DNA from 3 places in the Streptomyces sp. NPDC002306 genome. Region 1 is predicted to be linked to each of the others. Evidence: riboswitches for the same ligand, from Rfam matches in the RefSeq annotation. Region 1 holds a riboswitch; each other region holds the start of a gene.

Region 1 (9,443 bases):
AGACGCTGCCCCTGCGGGCCGCCGACCACGCCGCCTACCTGGCCTGGGCGACGGAGGCGTTCCGTCTCACCACCGGCGGGGTACGTCCGGACACGCAGATCCACACCCACATGTGCTACGCCGAGTTCGGTGACATCGTCCAGGCCATCGACGACCTCGACGCGGACGTCATCAGCCTGGAGGCCGCCCGCTCCCACATGCAGGTCGCCCGTGAACTCGCCGCCCACGGCTACCCGCGCGAGGCGGGACCCGGTGTGTACGACATCCACTCCCCGCGCGTCCCGGAGGCCGAGGAAGCGGCCGCGCTGCTGCGCACCGGCCTCAAGGCCATCCCCGCCGAGCGGCTGTGGGTCAACCCGGACTGCGGTCTGAAGACCCGCGGCTGGCCCGAGACCCGCGACTCCCTGGAGAACCTGGTCGCCGCGGCCCGCACGGTCCGCGGGGAACTGCCGCCCGCCTGACCCGGACACCGCTTCGGGCCGGGGTGCCGCGCGCGGCCCGGCCCGTCGCATGTCCCGTGCGTGGTAGTCGAGTTGCCCGGTGACGGTGATCCCGTCGAGTGAACGGGCCGTGTGGTTCGAGCGGTTCAGGAGGTCAGGCCGCGGTGGCCGCGCAGCAGGTCCGCGACGGCGCAGCGCAGGCAGTCGGTGACCGTGCCGGGCTGCGCCGGCGTGGCGGTGGGGCAGGGGCCCGGGTGGTCCGGCCCGGCCGCTCGCCGCGCCGGTGGCACGCCTGCGGCGGCGCGGAGACCAGGTCCTCCAGTGCCCGCAGCAGTCGCTCGGTCCGCTTGGCCTGATGGGCGAGGACCCGCACGCGGGCGCTCTGTCCGCCGATCTACCGTCGGCCGGCCATGAGTTGGTCGTACTCCGCCGGGGTCAGGGCGACCACCTCGTGGCCGCCGAGTGTGATGCGGCGCGGCTGCGGCTGTCTGCTCACTCGGGTCCTCCGCTTCTCGCCCGCGTGGTCAGCGGGTGATCGGCCGGGTCGATGCGTGCTGTCCGTGGTCCGGGTCGCCGGTGTCCGGAGAACGCGAGAGGGCCCCCGGACGGTTCCGCGGGCCCTCTCGTGTCTCGGCTCGTTCAGTTGGAGGCGGCGACTGCCCGCCCTGGTGCGACGGTCTCCGGCTCGGGGTGCAGCAGCCGTTCGGCCAACTCCCCGAACACGAGGCCGAATCCGGCCCACAGGGTGACCTGCATGGCGAGAGCCGATACGCGGAAGCGCCACAGCAGCGCGGCCGGGAAGTCGCCCGGTACCTCGTTGATGACGGGCAGGAACGCGTAGGCCAGTCCGATCACCACGGCGAAGGCGAGCACGGCGACGACCGTGGCGTACCAGGTGCCCAGGGCCGGCGCGAGGCGCTTGCCGAGGATCGTGGCGCCGACGGCCAGCAGCACGCTGAGGACCATCATCAGGAAGTACAGCGTGGTCCGCTTGCCGATGGTGTCGGGGTCGCCGACGGACGGCGGGTTGGCCGGGTACTTCAGGAACGGCACGACGTACACCGCGAGCAGTGCCACGCCGGACAGCAGCAGGGCCGTGGCCCGCGCGGAGAAACGGCCGACCCGGCCGAGCGCGAAGCAGTAGGCGAGCGCGGCGATACCGCCGAACGCGATCCCGTAGACCAGGACGCCGGTGGCGAGACCGGCGGTGGACTGGAGGGAACGGGAGACCAGTTCGACCTCGTGCTCGTGCGCGGGGGCGTGCGCCTCCTCGAAGCCGATGGCGCTGTCGACGCTGGGTTCACCGAGGAAGTAGGCCACGATCAGGGTCAGCACGCCGGCCGCGAGGCCGGCGAGCATGCCCCGCACGAGAAGGTTTCTTACGGTTGCGGAGTTCATGGGTCTGCGGCGTCCCTCGGGTCAGTGGCAGGGGAAGCCGAGAAGGTGGCGGGCGTCGTGCACCCACTCGTGGACTTCCGCGCCCGAGACGACGGAGGTGGCGCCCTGCTCCGCGCCGACGAAGTACAGCAGGACCAGCATCAGGACGCCGAAGAAGACCGCCCAGGGAGCGATCGCCGCGATCGGCAGTTTGGCGGGAAGGACAGGGGTGGTTGCGGTCGGCTGGGCGACGTGCTGCGCCATGGCAGGGGCCTCCTTTGGGAGTTCGCGTCCCATCTCGGTGGTGCACATGACGACGGCTACGGGTCTGACTCACGGGCCGCCCCGGCGGGGCTGCTCGCTCACAGTGGCGCGACCGTGCCGGATTTCCACCGGCTTCCGTTCTGTCGTCGTCGATACCGCACCGACGGTACCGCCTGGCGCGAACATGGCCAAGACCGGGCCACCTGCGTGATCTTCCTCTCGCGGCGGGCGGCCAGGCCCGGGTGACGTGCGCGGTCACGACCACGGATCCGTGACCGGCCTACCCGGGCCCGGCGTGCGGGGGCCCGCCCAGGAGCACGCGTCAGATGAGCGCGACGGTACCGCTCACCGGGCCCCCTCCGGCGGGATGTCGGGTCCGGCCAGGCCGAGTTCGCGTTCGCCGAGGGGGGCGAAGAAGCGGGCGACGTCGGCGTCGGTGACCTCCGCGAGGGTGGCCGGCGACCAGTGCGGGTCGCGGTCCTTGTCGATGACCTGGGCGCGGATTCCCTCCACCAGGTCGGGGGTCGACAGGGCCGCGCAGGAGACGCGGTACTCCTGGTCCAGGACCCGTTCCAGCGAGCCGAGCCGGCGGGCACGGCGCAGGGCGGCGAGGGTGACCTTCAGGGCGGTGGGCGACCTGCCGAGCAGGGTCTGGGCGGCCTCCTTGGCGGCCAGGTCGCCGTGGACGAGCAGCCGCTGGACGATCTCCTCGACGCTGTCGGCCGCGTAGCAGTCGTCGATCCACGCCCGGTGTCCCGCCAGTTGTCCGGGCGACGGCTGCCGTACATGGCGTGCGAGGGCGTCCCGTACGGGCGTCCCGGCGAGGTCGCCGACGAGGTCCGGCAGCGCGGCGGACGGTACGCAGTGGTCGGCGAGTCCGCACAGCACGGCGTCGGCGGCGCCGATCTGCGCTCCGGTCAGCGCGAGGTGGGTGCCCAGTTCGCCGGGCGCGAGCGCGAGCAGGTGGGTGCCGCCCACGTCCGGCACGAACCCGATGCCGGTCTCCGGCATGGCGATCCGGGACCGCTCGGTGACCACGCGGACGCCGCCGTGGGCGGAGAGGCCGACGCCGCCGCCCATGACGATCCCGTCCATGACGGCGACGTACGGCTTGGGGTAGCGCGCGATGCGCGCGTTGAGCCGGTACTCGTCGCGCCAGAACGCGGCGGCGACGCTGCCGTCCCCGTCGCGGGCGTCGTCGTGGACCACCCGGATGTCGCCGCCCGCGCACAGGGCACGGTCCCCGGCACCGGTGAGGACGACGGTCTCGACGGCCGGGTCGTGCTCCCAGGCGGTGAGCGCCTCGTCGATGCGGCGCACCATCGCGTGGTTCAGCGCGTTGAGGGCCCTGGGACGGTTGAGGGTGATGTGGGCGGCCCGTCCGGTGATGCTCAACAGCACCGCCTCCTGGCCGTCGCCCGTTCCGCTCATGCCACTCGCTCCGTTCGTCGCGTCCATGCCGGTCTTGCGCACGCTCCCGTCGAGCCGCGGCCCACGAGGTCGCGCTCGCCCGGTCTCGTCGGAGCCTTCCAGCGTCCCGGGCCCCGTCTCTTGATCCTCTCCGGGAGACGGGGCAGGTCCAAATCCTCGCGCCGTCGTGGTCCCGTGACCGGCTCGTCCGGTGCGCACGGCGCCCCGGGGGCGCCCGGGTGGGTACGGGGTCGCGGGGCGGCGGGGCAGCTGGTTCGCCTACGCGGCCGTTCCCTCCGCCGATGCGATCTCCGCCACGGTGTCGGTGGCCGCGGGCTGCGCGAACTGGGTGCGGTACAGCTCCGCGTAGCGGCCGTCGGCCGCCAGGAGCTGTTCGTGGGTGCCGCGTTCCAGGACGCGGCCCGACTCGATCACCAGGATCTGGTCCGCCGCCCGCACCGTGGACAGCCGGTGGGCGATCACGATCGCGGTGCGGCCGGCCAGGGCCTCGGTGAGCGCCTCCTGGACGGCCGCCTCCGAGGTGTTGTCGAGGTGGGCGGTGGCCTCGTCGAGGATGACGACCCGCTGGCGGGCCAGCAGCAGCCGGGCGATGGTCATGCGCTGGCGTTCGCCTCCCGAGAGGCGGTAGCCGCGTTCGCCGACGACCGTGTCGAGGCCGTCGGGCAGGGCGCGGACGAGGTCGTCGAGACGGGCGCGGCGCAGGGCGTCCCACAGTTCGGCCTCGGTGGCGGCGGGCCGGGCGAGCAGCAGGTTGGCGCGGACCGACTCGTGGAAGAGGTGGCCGTCCTGGGTGACCATGCCGAGGGTGGCGCGCAGGGAGGCGGGGGTGAGGTCGCGGACGTCGACACCGCCGAGGCGTACGGCGCCCTCGTCGACGTCGTACAGGCGCGGCAGGAGCTGCGCGATCGTGGACTTGCCGGCGCCGGAGGAGCCGACGAGGGCGATGGTCTGGCCGGGTTCGGCGCGGAAGGAGACGCCGTGCAGGACCTCGGAGCCGTCGCGGGTGTCCAGGACCGCGACCTCCTCCAGGGAGGCGAGGGAGACCTTGTCGGCGGACGGGTAGCCGAAGCGGACGTCGTCGAACTCGACGGAGACCGGCCCTTCGGGCACCTCGCGCGCGCCCGGCCGTTCCGCGATGAGCGGTTCGAGGTCGAGCACCTCGAACACCCGCTCGAAGCTGACGAGTGCGCTCATCACCTCGACGCGGGCCCCGGCGAGCGCGGTGAGGGGGGCGTAGAGGCGGGTCAGGAGCAGGGCGAGGGAGACGACCGCGCCGGGCTCCAGGGTGCCGCGCAGCGCGAACCAGCCGCCGAGGCCGTAGACGAGGGCCAGGGCCAGGGCCGAGACCAGCGTCAGGGCCGTCATGAACACCCACTGGGTCATGGCCGTACGCACCCCGATGTCCCGGACATGGCCGGCCCGGACCGCGAACTCCGCCGACTCGTCCTCCGGCCGGCCGAACAGTTTCACCAGGGTGGCGCCGGGGGCGGAGAAGCGCTCGGTCATCCGGGTGCCCATCGCCGCGTTGAGCGTGGCCGCCTCGCGCTGCATACGGGCCATCCGGCCGCCCATGCGCCGGGCGGGCAGGACGAAGACGGGGAGCAGGCCCAGGGCGAGCAGGGTGATCTGCCAGGACAGGGTGAGCATGACGGCGAGGGTGAGCAGCAGCGTGACCAGGTTGCTGACCACCCCGGAGAGCGTGTTGCTGAACGCGCGCTGGGCGCCGATGACGTCGTTGTTGAGACGGGAGACGAGCGCCCCCGTACGAGTGCGTGTGAAGAACGCCACCGGCATCCGCTGCACATGATCGAACACCGCCGTCCGCAGATCGAGGATGAGCCCCTCGCCGAGCGTCGCCGACAGCCCTCTGCCCAGGATGCCGAGCGCCGCCTCCAGCACCGCGATGAGCGCGATGAGCAGGGCGAGGCGGACGACCGTGCCCTCGTCCCCGTGCGTCACGATCGCGTCGACGACACGTCCGGCCAGGACGGGTGTCGCCACCGCCAGCAGCGCGGTCAGCACGCCGAGGAGGACGAACAGCGCGATGCGGCGGCGGTGCGGGCGGGCGAACACGCCGATGCGGCGCAGGGTCGCACGGGCGTAGGGACGGCGTTCCTGCTGGGCGTTCATGACGCTGTACAGCTGCGTCCAGGCGGTGGTTTCCATGCTCATGAGAGAGAACGTAGAACCTCAAGTTTCGTTGAGGTCAATGTCCGGCCGAAACACGCGCAGACGAAGGACCCGATGACCTGCACTCCCCAGCCGCTTCCCGTCCGTAAGCCGCCGTCCCCACTGTCGCAACCCCTCGTTGACGTGGTGCGGAAACCCTCTCCGAATGTGACACGCGTCCCCGTCCGCAAGATTCTGTGCCTGCTTCCGTTGCTGATCCTCGGCGTGGTCGCGGTCCAGCACCGGTCGGTGCTCGCCGAGGGCTTCGGCCATCTCAGGGGCGCCGAGTGGCCCTGGCTGCTGGCCGCGGCCGCCGCCACCTGTCTGACCTGGGTCGCCGCGGCCTTCACCCGGCAGGGCGCGGTGGTCGAACGGCTGCCCAAACGGCGGCTGCTCGCCACCCAGTTCGCGGCGGGCGCGGCCAACCACCTGCTGCCCACCGGGCTGGGCGCGAGCGCCGTCAACCTGCGCTTCATGACGGTGTGCGGGGTGCCGCTGGCCCGCTCCTCGGCCGCCCTCGCGCTGTATCTGCTCGCCGAGTCCGTGGGCCGGCTGGGCCTGCTGACGGCCCTGCTCCTCGCCTTCCCGCACGCGCTGCGGATCGGCACGCTGCTGCCGCACGCCGCGCTCGGCCCGCTGCTGTGGGGCATCGGCGCCGTCGTGGTGGTGGCCACGGGCGTGCTCGTGCTGGTCCGGCGGCTGCGTACGGCGGTGTTCTCCTTCCTGCGCACCGCGCTGGGCGAGGCGCGCTCGGTGCACACCCGTCCGTCGCGCGCGTTCGCCCTGTGGGGCGGTTCGCTGGCGTTCCCCGCCCTCCAGGCCGCCGGTCTGGCCGCGGTGGGACAGGCGCTGGGGCTGCCGGTGCCGCCCACACACATCGCGCTGGCGTATCTCGCGGCGACCGTCGCCGTGGCCCTGGTGCCCACGCCGGGCGGACTCGGCTCGGTCGAGGCGGCCCTGATCGTGGCGCTGGTCGCGGCGGGCGGGCCGGTGGCGCTGGCCACGGCGGTGGTCCTGGCGTACCGGATCATCACGGTGTGGCTGCCCTTGCTGCCGGGCGCGCTGACGCTGGGCGCGCTGGTGCGCCTGAAGGTCATCTGACCGGGACACGCGCGCCGGGGCTGTGACTGCGCCGGGGCTGCGCGGCTGCGGCTGCGGCTGCGGCTGCGGCTGCGGCTGGTCACGATCCCGGGGGATGCGTCGGGGTTACGGCCGCTCACGACCCACCACCCCCTCGTGTCCCATATGTCACACCTGTCACCAGGGCACGGGCCTGCCGTCCCGGAAGAAGCCGCCGTTCGGGCCGTCGTCGGGGAGGGTGGCCGCCCAGACCACCCCGGCCGCGCCCTCGGGCACGGGGCGGCCGCCACCGCCCATGTCCGTGGCGGTCCAGCCCGGGCAGACGGCGTTCACCAGGACCCCGTGCCGGCCCAGCTCGCCGGCCAGGAGCCGGGTGAGGGCGTTGAGCGCGGCCTTGGAGACGCTGTAGGCGGGCGTGCCTCCGGTCATCCCGGCCAGCGAGCCGCCCTCGCTGCTGACGTTGACCACCCGGGGGTGCGGACTGCGCCGGAGCAGCGGCAGCAGCGCCTGGGTGACCCGCCAGGCGCCGAACAGGTTGGTCTCCATGGCCCGGTGGACCTCGTCGAGGTCGGCCGAACGGGCCTGCGCCCAGGTGTCGTAGAGGATCGCCGCGTTGTTGACCACGACGTCCACGCGCCCGAGGTCACGGGTCACCCGGTCCGCCATCGCGGCCACGCTCGCCTCGTCGGCGACGTCGAGCCGAACGGCGGTCACCCGTCGGCCGCCGGGATCGACGCGCTGGGCGGCGGCCTCACCCTTGGCGAGGTCGCGGGCGCCCAGCACCACGTGATGGGCGCCGCCGTCGGCGAGCTGGCGCACCACCTCGTAGCCGATGCCGCGGTTGGCGCCGGTGACCACGGCGACGAGCGGTGTTCCGGTACTGCCGGTAGTGCCGGTGCCTCCGGTACCGCCGTTGCGTCGTACTGCCATCGGGAACTCCTGTGAGTAACTCGTCCCGGAGGACACGTCGTACGGACGCGTCGTACAGAAGGGGATTCCACCATGCCGATCCGGACGGAACGCCGGGGACACGTCACCACTGTGGTGCTCTCCCGCCCCGAGGTGCGCAACGCGGTGGACGGCCCGACGGCCGCCGAACTCGCGGCCGCCTTCCGTGAGTTCGAGGCGGACGACGAGGCGCGGGTGGCGGTGCTGTGGGGTGAGGGCGGTACGTTCTGCGCGGGCGCCGATCTCAAGGCGATGGGCGGCGGGGACGGCAACCGGGTGGCCGAGGACGGCGACGGGCCGATGGGTCCGACCAGGATGCGGCTGTCCAAACCGGTGATCGCCGCCGTCGCCGGGCACGCCGTGGCCGGCGGCCTGGAGCTGGCGCTCTGGTGCGATCTGCGGGTGGCCGAGGAGGACGCCGTGTTCGGGGTCTTCTGCCGCCGCTGGGGCGTGCCGCTCATCGACGGCGGCACGGTACGGCTGCCCCGGCTGATCGGTACGAGCCGTGCCCTGGACCTGATCCTGACGGGCCGCCCGGTCCCGGCCCGGGAGGCGTACGAGATGGGACTCGCGAACCGGGTGGTCCCCACCGGCACGGCGCGCGCCGCGGCCGAGGAGCTGGCCGCGGCGATCGCCGGCTTTCCCCAGGCGTGCCTGCGCGGCGACCGGGCCTCGGTCCTCGACCAGGAAGGCCTGGACGAGACGGCGGCCCTGCGCGGCGAACTCCACCATGGAAGAGCCGTGTTGGAGGAGGGGCTGGCGGGTGCTGCACGGTTCGCCGGTGGTGCGGGGCGGCACGGGTCGTTCGACGACCGGTGAGCGGCCAGGCGTCCAGGCGGTCAAGCGGTCAAGCGGTGAGACCGCAAGGCGGTCAGACGGCCAGGCGGTCAGACGGCCAGGCGGCCACGCGGTCAGGCGGCCAGACGGTCAGGCCGTCGACACCCGCACCGGGCCGCCTGTCGGGTCGACCCGACGGGTCCAGGCCGCGGTCAGGGGCAGCGGGCGGTTCGGCAGCACCGTACGGAGCCGCGGGGACTCGGTGTGCAGGAGCCGGCCGTCCTGGGTGACACGCAGGACAGGGCGGGTGAGGACCACCGAGGTGCGCAGGACGTACGGGATGCGGTCGGCCGGGGTGACCCGGTTCGGGGCGATCCAGCGCAGGGGCGCGGCCACGAGCAGGGGGACGCCGTCGGGCCGCTCGCCGGTCGCGAGCCACGCGCGGACCTCGGCCGCCGCGTGCGCGCCCTCACGGACCGCGGTCGCCGCGCTCTCCACGGCGTGCAGCACACTGCCCACGGCGAACACGCCCGGCCGTGAGGTGTGCAGCGTGCCGTCGACGGCCGGCCCCCGGGTGCCGGGGTCCAGCGACAGCCGTCCGCGCCGCGCCAGTTCGTGGTCGGGGACGAAGTCGCCGGTGAAGACGACCGTGTCGCAGGCGAGCGTGGTCGTACGGCCGTCGCGGTGGCGGACGCGGACACCCGACAGGCGTCCGTGTCCGACGAGTTCGGTGACGGTGGTGTCGGTCAGCAGGGGAACGCCGTGCCGCAGCCGGGAGTCGGCGGCGCGTGCCCGCGCCGTCTGGGCGCACGGCAGGTCGGTCACCAGGGCGACGACGTCGGCTCCGGCGGCCCGTACGGTGGCGGCGGCGCGGTACGAGACGTCCTGCGCGCCCACCACCACCGCGCGCGTGCCGATGTGCTGCCCGTACAGGTGCACCGCCTGCTGGAGTTCGCC
Region 2 (9,443 bases), on a different contig from region 1:
CGTGCGCGGCCGCTTCGGCTCCAAGGGCCTGTCCCTCGCCGTGGCCGTCACCGGCATCCTCGCGACCATGCCGTACATCGCGCTCCAGCTGGTCGGCATCCAGGCCGTGCTGGACGTGATGGGCGTGGGCGGCGGCGAGAACACCAACTGGTTCGTCAAGGACCTCCCGCTGCTCATCGCGTTCGGCGTGCTGGCCGCGTACACCTACTCCTCGGGGCTGCGCGCCCCCGCCCTGATCGCGTTCGTGAAGGACACGCTGATCTACCTCGTGATCGCGGTGGCCATCATCTACATCCCGATCAAGCTCGGCGGCTTCGACGAGATCTTCTCGGCGGCGAGCGACAAGTACACCGCGGCCGGCGCGGGCGGCCTCGTCCCGGCCCAGGCGGGCCAGTGGACGTACGCCACCCTGGCCCTCGGCTCGGCGCTGGCCCTGTTCATGTACCCGCACTCGATCACGGCGACGCTGTCCAGCCGCAGCCGTGAGGTGATCCGCCGCAACACCACGATCCTGCCGCTGTACTCCCTGATGCTGGGCCTGCTCGCGCTGCTCGGTTTCATGGCGATCGCGGCCGGCGTCAAGGTCACCAACGGCCAGCTGGCCATCCCGCAGCTGTTCGAGAACATGTTCCCGGACTGGTTCGCGGGGGTGGCCTTCGCGGCGATCGGCATCGGGGCGCTCGTCCCGGCCGCGATCATGTCGATCGCCGCCGCGAATCTTTTCACGCGCAACATCTACAAGGACTTCATCAAGCCCGACGCGACACCCCAGCAGGAGACGAAGGTCTCCAAGCTGGTCTCGCTGCTGGTGAAGGTGGGAGCCCTGGTCTTCGTCCTCACGATGGACAAGACGGTCGCCATCAACTTCCAGCTCCTGGGCGGGATCTGGATCCTGCAGACCTTCCCGTCCCTGGTCGGCGGCCTGTTCACGCGCTGGTTCCACCGCTGGGCGCTGCTCGCGGGCTGGGCGGTCGGCATGCTCTACGGGACGCTCGCCGCGTACGGCGTCGCCTCGCCCACGCAGAAGCACTTCGGCGGCTCGGCGAAGGAGATCCCGGGCATCGGCGAGATCGGCTACATCGGCCTCACGGCGTTCGTGCTGAACGCGGTGGTGACCGTGTTCCTCACCTTCGTGCTGCGGGCCCTGAAGGCCCCGGACGGCGTCGACGAGACCAGTCCGCAGGACTACACGGCGGACGCGGGCGATCCCGGCGTACAGGTGGAGCTGCCGCCGGCGACCGCGGGTTCGGCGCACTAGGGCGCAACACCGCCTGGGCGTCGCCCGGCGGAGGGACCGAAGGCGCCCGGGCGGAGATCCGGCTCCTTCGGTGTGGTGGAAGTGAGCCATGGGGCGGCTGGGCCGACGGGCCCGGCCGCCCTTCGCCATGCCCGCCACCGGCCCGCGAGCTGACGCTCTGACACGCTCCGAAGCCGACACGACACAACATCTGGTGGTGCCACCGCAGCCCGGCACAAGATGTATGCTCATGCTCGCTGTCGCCGCAGGGGAATCCGGTGCGAATCCGGAACTGTCCCGCAACGGTGTACTTGTGCATGTCCGTCCCAGAACGGACACGCACTCGCGTCAGTCCGAGGACCTGCCGACAGCGCGCCCGGCCGTCCGGTCCGGGTGCCCTGACGTCCGGGCCTCGTGGAATGGGCCGGTGGACGCGACGCCCCCGTGCGCTCGTGTGCTGCCCGCTGCCCTCCGCGAGGTCCCCGTGCCGAGCGAGGGAGAGCCCCCACGTGACCATCGCGCCAGCCGATCCGGCTTCAGCGACCCCGGCGAAGGAGATCGACGGTCCCGGTACCGCGCTGCTGCGGACCCTGACCGCGCTGACCGCCGACCTCCCCGACGCCGACCCCGGCCGGGTCGCCGCCGCCGCGCTGCGCGGCCGGTCCGCGCGCGCGGACGAGACGGAGTTGCGCGAGCTGGCCACGGAGGCGGCCGCGGGGCTCATCTCCGAGGACCCCGCCTACTCACGGCTCGCCGCCCGGCTGTTGACCGTCAGCATCGCCGCCGAGGCCGCCTCGCAGGGCGTGACGACGTTCACCGAGTCCGTCGCCGTCGGGCACCGCGAGGGGCTCATCGCCGACCGTACGGCGGAGTTCGCGCGCCTCCACGCGGCCCGTCTCGACGCGCTCGTCGACCCGGACGGCGACGACCGGTTCGGCTACTTCGGCCTGCGCACCCTGCACAGCCGCTATCTGCTGCGGCACCCGATCACCCGCAGCGTGATCGAGACGCCCCAGCACTTCATGCTGCGCGTGGCGTGCGGCCTGGCCGAGGACGACACCGTCCGCGCCCTGGACCAGGTGGCCTCGCTCTACCGGCTGATGAGCCGCCTCGACTACCTCCCGTCCTCGCCCACGCTCTTCAACTCCGGTACGCGCCACCCCCAGATGTCGTCCTGCTATCTCCTCGACTCGCCGCTGGACGAGCTGGACTCCATCTACGACCGCTACCACCAGGTCGCCCGGCTCTCCAAGCACGCCGGCGGCATCGGTCTGTCGTACTCCCGGATCCGCTCGCGGGGTTCCCTCATCCGCGGCACGAACGGGCACTCCAACGGCATCGTCCCGTTCCTGAAGACCCTCGACGCCTCGGTCGCCGCGGTGAACCAGGGCGGCCGGCGCAAGGGCGCGGCCGCGGTGTACCTGGAGACCTGGCACTCCGACATCGAGGAGTTCCTGGAGCTGCGCGACAACACCGGTGAGGACGCCCGTCGTACGCACAACCTCAACCTCGCGCACTGGATCCCGGACGAGTTCATGCGCCGGGTGAACGCCGACGCCCCGTGGTCCCTCTTCTCCCCCGCCGACGTGCCCGAGCTGGTCGACCTGTGGGGCGAGGAGTTCGACGCGGCCTACCACAAGGCGGAGGCGGCGGGCCTGGCGAAGAAGACGATCCCCGCCCGCGATCTGTACGGCCGGATGATGCGCACCCTCGCGCAGACCGGCAACGGCTGGATGACCTTCAAGGACGCCGCCAACCGCACCGCCAACCAGACGGCCCTGCCGGGCCACGTGGTCCACTCCTCCAACCTCTGCACCGAGATCCTGGAGGTCACGGACGACGGGGAGACGGCGGTCTGCAACCTGGGGTCGGTCAACGTGGGCGCGTTCGTCGTCGACGGTGACCTCGACTGGGAGCGGCTGGACGAGACCGTCCGCACCGCGGTCACCTTCCTCGACCGGGTGGTCGACATCAACTTCTACCCGACCGAGCAGGCGGGCCGCTCCAACGCGAAGTGGCGTCCGGTGGGCCTGGGCGCGATGGGGCTCCAGGACGTCTTCTTCAAGCTGCGGATGCCGTTCGACTCCCCGGAGGCCAAGCGGCTCTCCACCCGGATCGCCGAGCGCATCATGCTCGCCGCGTACGAGGCCTCCGCCGAACTGGCCGAGCGCAACGGCCCGCTGCCGGCCTGGGAGAAGACCCGGACCGCGCGGGGCGTGCTGCACCCCGACCACTACGACGTCGAGCTCACCTGGCCGGAGCGCTGGGCGGCCCTGCGGGAACGTATCGCCGTCACCGGGATGCGCAACTCGCTGCTGCTGGCGATCGCGCCGACCGCCACCATCGCGTCCATCGCGGGCGTGTACGAGTGCATCGAGCCGCAGGTCTCCAACCTGTTCAAGCGCGAGACCCTGTCGGGCGAGTTCCTCCAGGTCAACTCCTACCTGGTGCGGGACCTGAAGGCGCTCGGCGTGTGGGACGCCCGCACCCGTGAGGCGCTGCGCGACGCCAACGGCTCGGTGCAGGACTTCGCGTGGATCCCGGCCGACGTACGGGCGCTGTACCGCACGGCGTGGGAGATCCCGCAGCGCGGTCTGATCGACATGGCCGCGGCCCGGACGCCGTTCCTGGACCAGGCCCAGTCCCTGAACCTGTTCCTGGAGACGCCGACCATCGGCAAGCTCTCCTCGATGTACGCGTACGCCTGGAAGTCGGGCCTGAAGACGACGTACTACCTGCGCTCGCGCCCGGCGACCCGCATCGCGCGGGCGGCCCAGGCGCAGGCCACCATCCCCGTCCAGCAGGCGGCCGACCCCGACGCCGTCGCCTGCTCCCTCGAAAACCCCGAGTCCTGCGAGGCCTGCCAGTAATGAGCTCCACCCGTAACCAGAACCTCCTCGACCCGGGCTTCGAGCTGACGCTGCGCCCGATGCGCTACCCCGACTTCTACGAGCGCTACCGGGACGCGATCAAGAACACCTGGACCGTGGAGGAGGTCGACCTCCACTCCGACGTGGCCGACCTCGCGAAGATGACCCCGGCCGAACAGCATCTGATCGGCCGCCTGGTCGCGTTCTTCGCGACCGGCGACTCGATCGTGGCGAACAACCTGGTGCTCACGCTCTACAAGCACATCAACTCCCCGGAGGCGCGGCTGTACCTGTCGCGCCAGCTGTTCGAGGAGGCCGTGCACGTCCAGTTCTATCTGACGCTGCTGGACACCTACCTCCCCGACCCGGAGGACCGGACGGCCGCCTTCGACGCCGTGGAGAGCATCCCCTCCATCCGCGAGAAGGCCGAGTTCTGCTTCAGGTGGATCAACGAGGTCGAGAAGCTGGACCGTCTGGAGACCGAGGCCGACCGCCGCCGTTTCCTGCTCAACCTCATCTGCTTCGCCGCGTGCATCGAGGGCCTGTTCTTCTACGGCGCCTTCGCGTACGTCTACTGGTTCCGCAGCCGCGGCCTGCTGCACGGCCTGGCCACCGGCACCAACTGGGTGTTCCGCGACGAGACGATGCACATGAGCTTCGCGTTCGACGTGGTCGACACCGTCCGCAAGGAGGAGCCGGAGCTCTTCGACGACGCACTCCAGCAGCAGGTCACCGACATGCTCCGGGAGGCCGTCGAGGCCGAGCTCCAGTTCGCGCGCGACCTGTGCGGTGACGGCCTGCCGGGCATGAACACCGACTCGATGCGCCAGTACCTCGAGTGCGTCGCCGACCAGCGGCTGAGCCGTCTCGGCTTCGCCCCGGTCTTCGGCTCCGAGAACCCCTTCTCCTTCATGGAGCTCCAGGGGGTTCAGGAACTGACCAACTTCTTCGAGCGGCGTCCGTCGGCGTACCAGGTCGCGGTGGAGGGCACCGTCGACCTGGACGAGGACTTCTGACCCCGTCCGGTCTCCCGGAGCTCCTGGGCCTCCCTGAGCTGTCGGTCGACGCGCGCCTCGCGCACGATGCCGACCAGTGAGGGGAGGACCAGGAGAACCAGGATCCCGAGGACGGCGGCCATCGCGGTCAGGGCTTCTGTCTGCGCTGTAGTCATGACACCACTGTCACGCCGAACACTCCTTACAAACAGTGGCAGTACTGCCGTGCACCCTCGAATTGCTGCCACTTCCGAGGCACACTGGCAGCATGCTGAAGAACGTGGCGGCCGTCCTCCTCGACGGCGTGCATCCCTTCGAACTCGGCGTCGTCTGCGAAGTGTTCGGCATCGACCGCAGCGACGAGGGCCTGCCGGTGTACGACTTCGCCGTGGTCTCCGCCGAGGGCCCCCGGCTCGACACCCATGTCGGCGGGCTCAGCGTCTCGACGCCGTACGGCCTGGACCGGCTGGAGGAAGCCGATCTGATCGCCGTGCCGGCCGGCAGCGACTACGTCAACCGCGCCTATCCCCCCGAGCTGCTCGACGCCCTGGTGCGGGCCGTGGCCCGCGGGGCCCGGGTGCTGAGCGTGTGCTCGGGGGTGTTCGTGCTCGGCGCGGCCGGGCTGCTCGACGGCCGGCGGTGCAGCGTGCACTGGCGACAGGCCGAGGACCTGGCCCGGCGCAATCCACGGGCGATCATCGAGCCGGACGTGCTCTACGTCGACGAGGACCCGGTGATCACCTCCGCCGGCACCGCGGCCGGGATCGACGCCTGTCTGCACATCGTGCGCAAGGAACAGGGTCCCGAGGTCGCCAACAGGATCGCCCGCCGGATGGTGGTGCCGCCGCACCGGGACGGCGGGCAGGCGCAGTACATCGAGCGGCCGTTGCCCAGGGCCGCGTGCGACACGGTCGGCGAGGTGCTGGTGTGGATGGAGAACCACCTCGACGAGGAGGTCACCGTCGAGCAGCTCGCCGACCGCGCGCACATGTCCCCGCGCACCTTCGCCCGCCGCTTCCAGCAGGAGACGGGGACGACCCCCTACCGCTGGATCCTGCGCCAACGCGTCTTGCTGGCACAGCGGTTGCTGGAGGTGACGGACGAGACGGTGGACGCGATCGCCTGGCGTACCGGGTTCGGTACGGCGGCCGCGCTGCGCCATCAGTTCGACCGGGCGCTGGGGACCACCCCGCACGCCTACCGGCGGACGTTCAGGGGCCCGGAGGCCGCCTGAACGTCCGCGGACGTCACCTCGCCACCGGCCTCAGCAGCAGCCTGTGCGGACGCAGCGTGATGCCCACCCGGGTCGTGTCGTTCGAACCGTCCACCTGCTCGAAGCGGTACCTCGTCGCCACCGCCGCCGTGATCAGCGTCAGTTGTGCCATCGAGAAGTGGTCGCTGGGGCACTTGCGGTTGCCCACGCTGAACGGGCTCATGGCGTACTTCGGTACGTCCTTGACCCGCTCGGGCAGCCAGCGGTCGGGGTCGAACTCCAGGTTGTCCGCGTAGGAACGCGCGTCGCGCTGGATCGCGTACGGGCTGTACACGATGTCCGCACCGGCCGGAATGCGGTACCCGCCGAGTTCGGTTTCGGTCACCGCCCGCCGCGTCAATATCCATACGGCGGGGCGCAAACGCATGGCCTCGACGACGACATTGTTGGTGTGCGCGAGCTTGCGGACGTCCTCGAATCCGACGGGCCGGCCACCGGTCACGGATTCGACCTCCGCCCGCACCCTGTCGGCGTGTTCCGGGTGTTCGGCGAGGACCTGGAGCAGCCACATGATCGTGGAAGCGACGGTTTCGCTGCCGGGCGTGAGTATCGCGACGACCTGGTCGTGGATCTCCTGTTCCCCGATGGGGTCGCCATTCTCGTCCTTCGCTTCCAGCAAGGCCGTCAGCAAATCGTCCGGCTTTTGACCGGATGCCCGGCGCTCGGCCACGATCTCGTCGACCAGGAGATGCAAATCGGCCAGCGCGCGGTTGAATTCACGGTTGGCCGGGAGCGGCAGCCGGTAGAGCGGTCCGAGCGGAACCACCATCCTGCGGTACATACCGCGGAAGACGGTGGCGAGCGCGACGCACAGCCGCTCGGCCCGCTCGTCCATGAAGTCGCCGCGCAGCAGACAGCGGGCGGCGATCCGCACGGCGACCCGGAAGGACTCGGAGGTGCAGTCGACGGTGTCGCCGGGCTGCCAGCGCTCGGTCAGCGCGTGCGCCTCCTCCTCCATGATCGAGCCGTACGCGGGGATGGCGTCGAGCCGGAAGGCCGGCTGGATGGTGCGCCGCTGGCGCCGGTGCGTCGGGCCGTTCGCGGTGGCCACGCCCTCCTTGCCGAGCAGGCCTTCCAGCGACTCCCACAGCGGGCCGTCGATCTTGTAGTCGGGGCTGAGCGCCAGCGCGCCGGTGAGCGCGGGGGCGGTGACGGCGTAGACCGTCTTCGGGCCCAGTTTCAGGCGTACGACATCGCCGTGGTCGCGCAGTCGCGACATGAACGCCAGCGGGTCGCGGGCCAGCTTCCAGCCGTGGCCGAGGAGCGGGAGCCCGCCTCCGGCCAGCGGCGGCTCGGTCGGTTCCGGCACCTGGAGTCCCGCGGGTTTCACAGACTCGACGGTCATTTCTCACCTGCCGCTTCGTTGTTGACGTACGGGGGCGTGGACCGGTCGTCCCAGCTGTCGACCATGTACCGGCCGGACTCGTGGTGGAACCAGTAGACGGAGCTGAACCAGTTCCGCATGTTTCCGAGGCAGGCCCGTACGGCGGCGCCGAGTTCTTTTCCCCGCACCGTGCCGTCGTCGAGCCGGTCCGCGAAACGTAAGGCTTCCCGTTCGACGGTGAGGAATTCCGCTATGCATTCCTCGATGCGTCCGCGCAGATTCTCGACCGCCTCTTCCAGGGTCAGCCCCTCATGGGTGATGAGACTGATTCCGAGATTGTGCACCTCTTCTCCCGCTATTTCCTTCGGGAGCGAACAGAGATCGTTGTACCAGGCGGCAAATTCCTGACTGAGCAGCGCCGCCCGCCGATATGCGGGGTGTTTCCGCACAGGGTCCGGAAGTTCACATCCCGCGCTCGGCTCCAGCAGGTCAGTCCATATCCAGTGGGCGAAGGTCAGGCGCCTCAGTGCGAGATATTCCTCGACCGCCGGGACGATTCCCTGGGTGCGGTTGCGGAATTCCCGGTCGTACGCCTCGATCACCTCGTGGAAGTGCCGGGCGAACCGCGCGTTCCACGTACCGGGCAGGAACGAGTACAGCCGCCGCACACTGTCCGCGAAGCCCGCGACCAGGGGGTCCTGGTGGTGCAGATGCTTCTCGGGGGAGACCAGTGCCGCATGCAACCGGAACCTCAGCCGCCGCCAGGCCGCCGCCCGGTGGTGCACGATGTCACGGTCATGGCGGTCGTCCCAGACGAAGAACCACGCGCTGTAGTCGGCTATGGCCTGGAGGACCTCGTCGGGGGCGCCAATGTAGTACCCCGCCATGAGGTCCGTGTAGCACAGTCCGTCGGCATATTCCGCCACCTTGTCCGCCGGCATGAGCCGCTTTTCCAGCAGCCAGGTACGCGTCTTCTCCTGAAGCTTTGGCCAATACTGATGGAGTTGCCGGGGAAACGCGGCCTCGATCACTGGGAGAGAGAGCGAGGGCGGGACCGCGAACGCTGTCGCAGTGGATGTCCATGTGGTGCCGTACGTGGTGCTGTACGTGGTGCTGTATGAGAAAGCAGGCACGAACTACCCCTCTCGGCCGCCGTTGAGCGCGACACCCCTCCCGTCGTGCCGGGCGTGCGCCGTTGCGTATCCCCGCACTTCCTATTCAGCACCACGACTGACCGTTCTGGGAATGGATTTGCTTCATTCACTACCCCAACGTGCCGAGAATCCCCCCTAGCGTGACTGGTTACGGATTACTACGGGTGCGTACAGGATCGGACGTACGAGGGACAGACGAACGACGCCTGGTCAGGAAGAACCTGACCAGGCGTCGCGGCGGTCGTCGGGGGGCTCAGCCGTTGGCCACCACGGGGTAGCGCGGCTCGCTCTCGGCCATCTGTCGCAGCGCGTCCTTGCGGTCCCGCTTGGAGAGCCGGTCGATGTAGAGGTAGCCGTAGAGGTGGTCGGTCTCGTGCTGCAAACACCGGGCGAAGTAGCCCGTGCCCCGCACCCTGACGGGGTTGCCCTGCTCGTCCTGCCCGGTCACCTCGGCGTAGTCGGGGCGCGCGAGCGGCATGTACGCGGTCGGCACCGACAGGCAGCCCTCGTTGCTGTCGTCCAGCCGGCGCCGGTCCGCCGGCAGTTCGACGACCTTGGGGTTGCAGACCACGCCCACGTGACGCACGCCC
Region 3 (9,443 bases), on a different contig from region 1:
GGCGAGTGCGACGAGGACCTGCACGGTGCGCGGGTGACCGACGGCGCGGACCTCGTCGAGCAGCTGGGGGACGGTGGGCTGGAGCGCGGACTCCAGGTGCCGGACGAGCATCGGGGCCTCGCCGTGGTCGGCGACGGCGGCTGCGGTGTCGACCCACAGCCAGGTGGCCTCTTCCCGGGTGAGCACCTCGTGCGCGTCCTCGGGGTCGATGCCGTCGTGCTCGGCGAGCCACAGCAGGGCGTAGGGCCGCAGCGCCGGCTCGTCGACGACCGAGTGGACGTCGTGCTCGGCGGGGGCGCCGACGACGCGCAGCGCTTCGAAGGCGAGGCCGCGCAGCAGGGCGTCCTCACCGCGGGCGGCGGCCAGCAGGTCGGTGACGGCGCGGCCGACGGGGCGGGCGGCGAGCCAGGCGCGGTACTCGGCGCGGGCCGCGTTGGGGCGCAGCTGGGCGCAGCCGCGCAGCATGTCCTCGGCGGCCTGCTCGATGTTCCCGGCGGGGCTCTGCGCGGCGACGCAGATCTGCTCCAGCTTGACCCAGACCGCCCAGCTGCCCAGTGGGGTGAGGGTGGCCTGTCCGTCGCCGTAGGTGAGGGCGCCGACGGAGGCGAGGGCGTGCAGGGCCCACTCGAGGAGCGGCGCCAGCTCGGCTTCCCGGGCGGGCTCCGCCGCGGCGTCGGCGGCGGGCGCGGCCGCGGCGGCGGCCAGGGCGGACACGGCGGCGCTGGGCACGGCGTGGGGGCCGTAGGGGATCTCGCAGCGTTCGGTGCGCAGCTCGGTGACCCGCTGGGCGAGCAGGTCGAGGAGCTGGGCCACGGGGACGGGCCCGGCCGACAGCTGGAGGAAGGAGAGCACCTGGGGCATGCCAGAGACGACCTCGGCGACGGTCGAGGGCTCGTGGTCCGCGGATTCCGGGGACGCGAGCGACCAGGCGTCGAAGAGGGCGACCCAGCCGCGCAGTACGGCGCTGTCGTCCCGGTCCCAGGCGCGCAGCCGCCAGCCGGGGCGGGCGCTGTCGCCGTGCACCTCGACGAGTCCGGCCAGGCGGGCGGTGTCCCAGTCGGCGCGGACCTGATCCGCGGTCAGACCGAGATCCAGGGCCGCCCGTTCGGCGGTCGCGTCGGTGAGGGTGGCCTTGCCGTCGGCGGTCGCGCCGTCGCGGCCGGGGCCGAGGGCGGTGTCGGCCCAGCGGGCGACACGGGCCGCCGGAGCCAGACCGGAGCGAGCCATTCTGGCCAGTTCCGCGGGGGCCGGCGTGCCCTCCGGAGGTCGGGGTGCGGGGCGGCGCGAGCGCCGCTGGTTCACAGCTCTGGGGGCGGCGGCCAGGGGTCGGGGGCGGACGAGTCGAAGCCTGGAGTCGCGCGGGATACGGGACGTCACAGGTGCAGTCTTCCGGTTGACCGTCCGAAAACCCAAACGGAACGTCACGGCGGGCGACGGGACTGGCCAACGCATGGGCTCGGGAGAGAGGCTGACAGGTGCGTTCAGGCCAGTGGTACGGCATTAAACGGAAGCAGGTCGACCGGTCGGTGGCCGGTGCGCGAACCGGTCACATCAGGGGGATCAGGAAGCGCCGCAGCGCTTCCTCGTAGGCGGCCGGGTCGGGGTTCCACATGGCGCCGTGCGGGGCGCGCGGGACGGTCTGGAGACCGACCAGATCGGGACGGCGGCGGGCCAGGCGGCGCGAGAGGTTCCAGGGGGCCACGGTGTCGTCCGGGCCGTGGAAGATCATGGTCGGCACCTGGAGCAGGCCGGGGTCGGCGGGCTCGTCGTCGTGATCGCTGTTCATACCGGTGCGGCCCTGGGCCGCGCGGACGGCCAGCGGCAGCAGCGCGCCCGGAGTGCCGCGGGCCGCGGCGAGAGCCCGCAGCGTGGTCTCCCAGCTGAGGACCGGGGAGTCCAGGACGAGCCCCGAGATGCGGTCGCGCAGTCCCGAGTGCGCGGCGGCCCGCAGCGCCATGGTGGCGCCGATGGACCAGCCGAGGAGGACGACGCGTTCGGCGCCGTAGCGCACGGCGTAGCGGATCGCCGCGTCCAGGTCGCGCCACTCGGACTCGCCGAGGTGGTTCAGGCCGTCCGGCGAGCGGGGTGCGCCGAGGTCGCCGCGGTAGGCGAGGGCGAGCACCGGCAGGCGCAGGCCGTGCAGGAAATCCATGACGTTCATGGCGAGTTCCCGGGTGGTGCCGAGGCCGTGCACCGCGATCACCCAGGTGTCGCGGGTGGCGGGGACGAACCATGCCGGGAGGGAACCGAGTTCGCCCGGGATGTCGATGTCGGCGTGGTCCAGGCCGAGGGCGGCGCTCGGGTTGCCGACGTGGACGTTCGGGGTGAGCCACGCCTTGTCGCCCGGCTCCAGGGTGCCGTGGGTGACGCGCTCCAGGCGGCGGACGACGGTGTCGGCGGAGTGCGGGGCGCCGGCCAGGACGGGGCCGACTACGGCGTGGGAGCCGTTACCGGCGAGGCCGTAGGTGCCGGGCCGCAGCGAGGCCAGATCCCTGGTGAGGGTGATCTGCCCGGCGGCCGTGCCGTGGACGGTGAGCCTGGGTTCGGTGGGCAGGGGGCGGCCGGCCGGCGCCTTGAGAGCGGCGTCGCTGGCGAGCCGGCCGGCGGCCACCGCGGCGGCACCGGCCCCTACCACTGCGGTGACGGCAGCAGCCGTCGCTTTGACAGGGCGCACCAGACCAGTGTCGTGGCGGACCGCTCGACCGGCCAGCGGGAGGCGGGGAGGGGGTGACGGGGCACGCGGGCAGGGCGGAACGCGGGCAGAGCGGGACGGAACGCCGGACGAGACGGACGACGGCCACGGGACCCGCGGCGGCGAGGGCGCGGGCAGTGGGGTCGCAGACAGAGGGGATCGCAGGCGGAGGGATCGCAGGTGCGAGGTCCCTCACCCGGGGGTCAGGGGCGTTGGCCGTACTCGCGGAGCCGGTTCGCCGCCTCCGCCAGTTGGCCGGCCGACAGCAGGTTCGGGGTCAGGCCCGGTACCGAGGACGCCGTCAGCCACAGCCGGCACATCCACTCCAGCTGTGCCGTGCGGTCGTAGGCCTGGTCGAGGGTGGCGCCGTAAGTGAGGGTGCCGTGGTTCTGGAGGAGGCAGCCGGTGCGGTCGGCCAGGGCGACGCGCACGTTCTCGGCCAACTGCTCGGAGCCGTACGGCGCGTAAGGGGCGACCCGGACGGGGCCGCCGAGGGCGCCGGTCATGTAGTGGATCGCCGGGAGCTCGGGGACGAGCGTGGAGACGGCCGTGGCGTGCACGGCGTGGGTGTGCACGACGGCGCGGGCGTCGGTGGTGCGGTGGACGGCGAGGTGCATGGGCAGCTCGCTGGTCGGGACGAGGGTGCCGAGCACCTGCCGGCCGTCGAGGGTGACTCCGGTGATGTCGTCCGGCGTCAGCCGGTCGTACGGCACACCCGACGGCGTGACCAGCACGGTGTCCCCGACACGCGTCGAGACATTGCCGGAGGTGCCGACCACCAGTCCGTCGGACACGGTCCGGCGGGCGGTCGCGACGAGCGCGGCCCACGCGCGCGCCTCCTCCTCGGACACCCCGCTCCCCCGCGCCTCCGCCACGCCTCCCACGCCCTCGCGCACACCCTGCGCACCCTCCCGGGCGCCCCGTTCATCCCGTTCGTCCCGTTCGTCGTGCCGTCGCTCAGCCATGCCGCGATCCTGCCAGGCAGCGGTGCGGCACGCTGTCCGGCCCGGGGCACCGTAGAGCGGTAGTTGAGACTCCGTAAGGCCGCATATCCGTATACATCACCTTCTCCAGCACCTTGGCCGGGGATCGACGAGCATGCGTGGATCTTCGAGTAGCCTCTGGGGGATTTGCCGTACGCGTCGCCATTCCGGGGGGAAGCATGGCCCGTGATCGCACACCGTCCCGCCGCCGCGCCCGCGTGATCGCGGCGTCGGTGGCGGCTCTCACCTTCGGGAGCGCGCTCGCCGGGGCGCCGGCCTCGGCGGCGGCCCGGCCCAAGGGGCACGACGTCTCGTCGCACCAGAGGGACGTCGACTGGCGGGACGCGCGGGCCAAGGGCGCGGCGTTCGTCTACGTCAAGGCGACCGAGTCCACCGGTTACCGCAACCCCTACTTCGACCGGCAGTACCGGGGGGCGCGCGGCGCGGGACTGCTCCGCGGGGCGTACCACTTCGCGCTGCCGGACCAGTCGTCGGGCACGGCGCAGGCCGCGTACTTCGTGCGCAACGGCGGCGGCTGGACCCCGGACGGCGGGACGCTGCCGCCCGCGCTCGACATCGAGTACAACCCGTACGACGGCGAGCACCGGTGCTACGGCCTGAGCAGGGCGGGCATGGTCGACTGGATCCGGTCGTTCAGCGACGAGGTGAAGCGCCTCACCGGCCGCCGTCCGGTGATCTACACGACCACCCGCTGGTGGAACACCTGCACGGGCGGCAGCCGCGCCTTCGCCGCCGACCACGCGCTGTGGATCGCCCGGCACGGCTCGGCGGACGCCGGCGCGCTGCCCGCCGGATGGTCGTCGTGGACCTTCTGGCAGTACGACAACGGCGGCAGCCTGCCGGGTGACCAGAATCTCTTCAACGGCTCGCCGGGCCGCCTGAAGGCGTTCGCCCGGGGCCGCTAGCCCTGCCAGGTCCGGGCCGTCACTCCCGAAAGGGGCGACAACCCTCCGCCCGCGACACCTTGACGCCCGCCCTAGTTCATCTTCCGTTCATCCAGGTTACCTACGTTCGTCCAGCCAATGACTTCGAAAGATTGCCTGGGTAAATGGAAAACTTCTCGCTGATCCTCGCGATTGTGGTGGTAACCGCACTCGCGTTTGATTTCACGAACGGTTTTCATGACACCGCCAACGCGATGGCCACGACCATCTCGACCGGTGCGCTCAAGCCCAAGATCGCGGTGGCCATGTCCGCCACGCTCAACCTCGTGGGCGCGTTCCTCTCCGTGGAGGTCGCCAACACGATCTCCAAGGGTCTCGTCGACGAGACCGGCATCCGTCCCGAGGTCATCTTCGCGGCCCTGGTCGGCGCGATCCTCTGGAACCTGCTGACCTGGCTGGTGGGCCTGCCCTCCAGTTCCTCGCACGCCCTGATGGGCGGTCTGATCGGTGCCACCATCGCCTCCGCGGGCACCGGGGCCGTCCACGGCGACGCGCTCGTCACCAAGGTCCTGATCCCGGCCGTCGCGGCCCCGATCGTCGCCGGCGCGGCCGCGCTGCTCGCCACCCGCCTGTCGTACACGCTGGGCAGGAAGGCCGACGGCAAGGCCGCCGCGAAGGGCTACCGCGCGGGCCAGATCGCCTCGGCCGGCCTGGTCTCGCTGGCCCACGGCACCAACGACGCGCAGAAGACGATGGGCATCATCACCCTCGCCCTGGTCGCCGGCGGCGCCGTCGCGCCCGACTCGGACCCGCCCGTCTGGGTCATCCTCTCCGCCGGTCTCGCCATCGCGCTCGGCACCTACCTCGGCGGCTGGCGCATCATCCGCACCATGGGCAAGGGCCTGACCGACCTTCAGCCGCAGCAGGGCTTCGCCGCCCAGACCAGCGCCGCGACGGTCATCCTGGCCTCCTCCCACCTCGGCTTCTCCCTCTCCACCACCCACTCGGTCTCCGGTTCGGTGATGGGCGCGGGCCTCGGCCGCAAGGGCGGCGTCGTGCGCTGGTCCACCGCGACCCGCATGTTCGTCGCCTGGGCCCTGACCCTGCCGGCCGCCGCGCTGGTCGGTGCCCTCGCCGAGTCCGTGACGGACCTCGGCGGCTGGGGCACGGCCGTCGTCGCCGTCTTCCTGATCGCCTCCAGCGCCGCGATCTGGAAGCTCTCCCGGCGCGAGGTCGTCGACCACAGCAACGTCAACGCCCCGGAGCGGCCCGCCGGTGTCGTGACCACCGCCATCGCCGCGGTGACCCCGCCTCCCGCGGGCACGGTGAGCACGGACCTCACGGCCACGATCCCCGCCCCCGCCGCGTCCCTCCCCGCCCAGGCCACCGCCGCGTCCGTCGCCGACCCGGCGACCCCGCCGGCCGCCACCGTCTGAACTCCCCGCGCACCCGGTTAAGAAGGAAGCATCACCATGAACATCGACTGGGCGAGCCTGGGTTCCGTGTTCGGCGTCAGCCTCGTGGTCACCGTGGTCCTCGTGGCCCTGTTCACCCTCGGCGTCATGGGCCTCTCGCGCCAGGAACGGGCGTCCGCGCGGGGCGGTTCCGCCGCGCTGGCCGTGACCGGCGCCTACGCCTGCTTCGCGGCCTGCACCGCCGCGGTGGCCTACGGGATCTATCTGATCGTCGCCTGACCCGCGCTCACACGCGCGCCGTCGCCCAAGGGGCGGCAGGAACCCACCGGTTCCTGCCGCCCCTCCCCACGTTCCACCGCCTTCACACGGGGCGGCACCCGTCGCCCGTGTGGGGCTGCACACACTCCTCCGTTGCAGGTCAACAGCAAGTTGACGGCCCTTCCGGGCCCGTGGTGGACTGCCGGAGCCATGTACGGAGGCAGAAGAGGAAGCCGGTGTGAATCCGGCGCGGTCCCGCCACTGTCACCGGGGTAGTAAGCCCCCGGGAGCCAGGAACTCTCGCCGCCGGTCTCGTCGAACCAGGGCGTGGACACCCTGAGTGAGGACATATCGCCATGCTCGGCTGCCGATCGAGTCTCAGCGCCCCGTCGTCGCCCGGTACCACCACGATCGGCTGAACCGATGCGTGCCGACCGCGTCTTCGCGTACGGCGCCACCGCCGGCCTCCTGGGCGACCTGCTCCTCGGCGATCCCCGCCGGGGGCACCCGGTCGCGGCGTTCGGGCGGGCGGCCGGGGCCGTCGAACGCATGCTGTGGCGGGACCACCGGGGCCGGGGCGCGCTGCACACCGTCGTGTGCGTCGGCGGCGCCGTGGCCCTCGGGGCCGCGGCCACCCGCGCCGCGCGTTCCTCCACCGCCGCCTCCGTGGCCCTGACCGCCACCGCCACCTGGGCCGTCGTCGGGGGCACTTCACTCGCCCGGGAGGCCGGGGCCGTCGCACGCGCGCTGCGCGCCGGGGACATCGACGGTGCCCGCGCCCGGCTGCCCCATCTGTGCGGGCGCGACCCGCAGGCCCTGGACGCCGACGGGATCGCCCGGGCGGTCGTCGAGTCGGTCGCCGAGAACACCTCCGACGCCGTCGTCGGCGCGCTGGTGTGGGGAGCCGTCGGCGGGGTGCCGGCCCTGCTCGGCTTCCGGGCCGTCAACACCCTCGACGCCATGGTCGGCCACCGCTCGCCGCGCTATCTGCGCTACGGGTGGGCCTCCGCCCGCCTCGACGACCTCGCGGGCTGGCCGGGCGCCCGCCTCACCGCCGTACTCGCGGCCCTCGCCGGAGACGATCCGCGGGGGGCCGTACGGGCCTGGAGGGCCGACGCGGCCCGGCATCCCAGTCCCAACGCCGGTCCGGTGGAAGCCTCGTTCGCGGGAGCCCTCGGCGTGCGGCTCGGCGGCACCCTCTCCTACGCCGGGCGGGTCGAGCACCGGCCCGTCCTCAACGGCGCCGGCGGACGGCCCGTCCGGGTCACGGACATCGACCGGGCCGTACGGCTCTCCCGTCGCGTCGGCTGGCTCGCGCTCGGCGTCAGCGCCGCGGCCCGAATCCTCGTGAAGGGACGCACGTCATGAACGGTGGTCTCCTGGTCGCCGGCACCACCTCCGACGCCGGCAAGAGCGTCGTCACCGCGGGGATCTGCCGCTGGCTGGTGCGACAGGGCGTCAAAGTGGCGCCGTTCAAGGCGCAGAACATGTCCCTGAACTCGTTCGTCACCCGCGAGGGCGCCGAGATCGGGCGTGCCCAGGCGATGCAGGCACAGGCCGCGCGCGTCGAGCCGACCGCGCTGATGAACCCCGTGCTGCTCAAGCCCGGGAGCGACCGCAGCAGCCAGGTCGTCCTCATGGGCAGGGCCGTGGGCGAGATGACCGCGCGCGGCTATCACGGGGGGCGGCAGCAGGCGCTCCTCGGGACCGTCCTCGACTGCCTCGCCGAGTTGCGGGGCACCTATGACGCGGTGATCTGTGAAGGGGCCGGCAGTCCGGCCGAGATCAACCTGCGCCGGACCGACATCGTGAACATGGGGATCGCCCGCAACGCCCGGCTGCCCGTGCTCGTGGTCGGCGACATCGACCGCGGGGGCGTGTTCGCCTCCTTCTTCGGCACGGTCGCGCTGCTGTCCCCCGAGGACCAGGAGTTCGTCGCGGGCTTCCTCGTCAACAAGTTCCGCGGCGACGTGTCGCTGCTGGAACCCGGGCTGGACATGCTGCACGGACTCACCGGCCGCCGCACGTACGGCGTCCTGCCGTTCCGGCACGGCCTCGGCATCGACGAGGAGGACGGACTGCGGGTCTCCCTGCGGGGGGCCGTCCGCGAGTCGGCGGTGTCCGCCCCGGTCGGCGAGGACGTCCTGCGGGTCGCGGTCTGCGCGATCCCGCTGATGTCCAACTTCACGGACGTGGACGCGCTGGCCGCCGAACCGGGCGTCGTGGTGCGGTTCGTGGACCGGGCCGAGGAACTCGCCGACGCCGATCTCGTCGTGGTGCCGGGAACCCGGGGGACGGTCGCCGCCCTGGAATGGCTGCGGCGGCGCGGTCTCGCGGACGCGCTGCTGCGCAGGGCCGCCGAGGGACGGCCGGTGCTCGGCGTCTGCGGCGGCTTCCAGATCCTCGGCGAGCACATCGAGGACGAGGTGGAGAGCCGGCGCGGGGCGGTCGACGGGCTCGGGATGCTGCCCGTACGGGTGCGGTTCAGGCCCGAGAAGACCCTCGCCCGACCGGTCGGCGAGGCCCTCGGCGAACAGGTCGAGGGGTACGAGATCCACCACGGGGTCGCCCGGATCACCGGCGGGGAGCCCTTCCTGGACGGCTGCCGGGTCGGCGCCGTCTGGGGCACCCACTGGCACGGCTCACTGGAGTCGGACGGTTTCCGGCGGGCCTTCCTGCGCGAGGTGGCGGCCGCCGCGGGCCGCCGCTTCGTACCGGCCCCCGACACGTCGTTCGCCGCGCTGCGCGAGGAACAGCTCGACCGGCTCGGCGACCTGATCGAACAGCACGCGGACACGGACGCGCTGTGGCGGCTCATCGAGTCCGGCGCGCCGCAAGGACTGCCCTTCATCCCACCGGGAGCGCCCGCATGAGCACAGTGTTGTTGTTGTCGACCGCCGACACCGATCTGCTGGCGGCCCGGGCCTCCGGCGCCCCGTACCGGATCGGCAACCCGACCCGGGTCGACGTCGCCGAGGAGCTCCCGGAGCTGATCCGGGGCGCCGACCTCGCCGTCGTACGGCTGCTCGGCGGCAAGCGGGCCTGGGAGGACGGGCTGGCCGTGCTGAAGGCGTCCGGCGTGCCGACCGTGCTGCTCGGCGGGGAGACCGTTCCCGACGCCGAGCTGATGGCGGAGTCCTCGGTGCCGGCCGGCGTCGTCGCGGAGGCGCTGCGCTATCTCGTCGAGGGC

What was found. Region 1 has a riboswitch for cobalamin ahead of ACWCQK_RS00785 (CbtB domain-containing protein). Riboswitches for the same ligand answer to the same signal wherever they lie in the genome.
Region 2: linked by a shared signal. The riboswitch ahead of ACWCQK_RS21575 (ribonucleoside-diphosphate reductase subunit alpha) and the one ahead of ACWCQK_RS00785 (CbtB domain-containing protein) in region 1 are both predicted to bind cobalamin.
Region 3: linked by a shared signal. The riboswitch ahead of ACWCQK_RS13705 (cobalamin biosynthesis protein) and the one ahead of ACWCQK_RS00785 (CbtB domain-containing protein) in region 1 are both predicted to bind cobalamin.

The regions. Positions count from the first base shown of each region.
Region 1 is NZ_JBSFCK010000001.1:174,365-183,807, forward strand. It holds gene metE (5-methyltetrahydropteroyltriglutamate--homocysteine S-methyltransferase) at 1-461, shown strand, start outside; gene ACWCQK_RS00780 (CbtA family protein) at 1,080-1,838, opposite strand; gene ACWCQK_RS00785 (CbtB domain-containing protein) at 1,860-2,081, opposite strand; cobalamin riboswitch at 2,120-2,270, opposite strand; gene ACWCQK_RS00790 (enoyl-CoA hydratase/isomerase family protein) at 2,427-3,512, opposite strand; gene ACWCQK_RS00795 (ABC transporter ATP-binding protein) at 3,771-5,678, opposite strand; gene ACWCQK_RS00800 (lysylphosphatidylglycerol synthase transmembrane domain-containing protein) at 5,850-6,782, shown strand; gene ACWCQK_RS00805 (SDR family oxidoreductase) at 6,939-7,691, opposite strand; gene ACWCQK_RS00810 (crotonase/enoyl-CoA hydratase family protein) at 7,764-8,528, shown strand; gene ACWCQK_RS00815 (NAD(P)/FAD-dependent oxidoreductase) at 8,637-9,443, opposite strand, start outside.
Region 2 is NZ_JBSFCK010000010.1:153,522-162,964, forward strand. It holds gene mctP (monocarboxylate uptake permease MctP) at 1-1,258, shown strand, start outside; cobalamin riboswitch at 1,482-1,620, shown strand; gene ACWCQK_RS21575 (ribonucleoside-diphosphate reductase subunit alpha) at 1,747-4,107, shown strand; gene ACWCQK_RS21580 (ribonucleotide-diphosphate reductase subunit beta) at 4,107-5,123, shown strand; gene ACWCQK_RS21585 (GlxA family transcriptional regulator) at 5,371-6,336, shown strand; gene ACWCQK_RS21590 (bifunctional albaflavenone monooxygenase/terpene synthase) at 6,350-7,720, opposite strand; gene cyc1 (epi-isozizaene synthase) at 7,717-8,832, opposite strand; gene def (peptide deformylase) at 9,107-9,443, opposite strand, start outside.
Region 3 is NZ_JBSFCK010000005.1:375,594-385,036, reverse strand. It holds gene ACWCQK_RS13735 (hypothetical protein) at 1-1,377, opposite strand, end outside; gene ACWCQK_RS13730 (alpha/beta hydrolase) at 1,547-2,674, opposite strand; gene ACWCQK_RS13725 (class II aldolase/adducin family protein) at 2,896-3,657, opposite strand; gene ACWCQK_RS13720 (lysozyme) at 3,855-4,601, shown strand; gene ACWCQK_RS13715 (anion permease) at 4,745-6,016, shown strand; gene ACWCQK_RS13710 (hypothetical protein) at 6,053-6,274, shown strand; cobalamin riboswitch at 6,432-6,572, shown strand; gene ACWCQK_RS13705 (cobalamin biosynthesis protein) at 6,677-7,621, shown strand; gene ACWCQK_RS13700 (cobyric acid synthase) at 7,618-9,126, shown strand; gene cobN (cobaltochelatase subunit CobN) at 9,123-9,443, shown strand, end outside.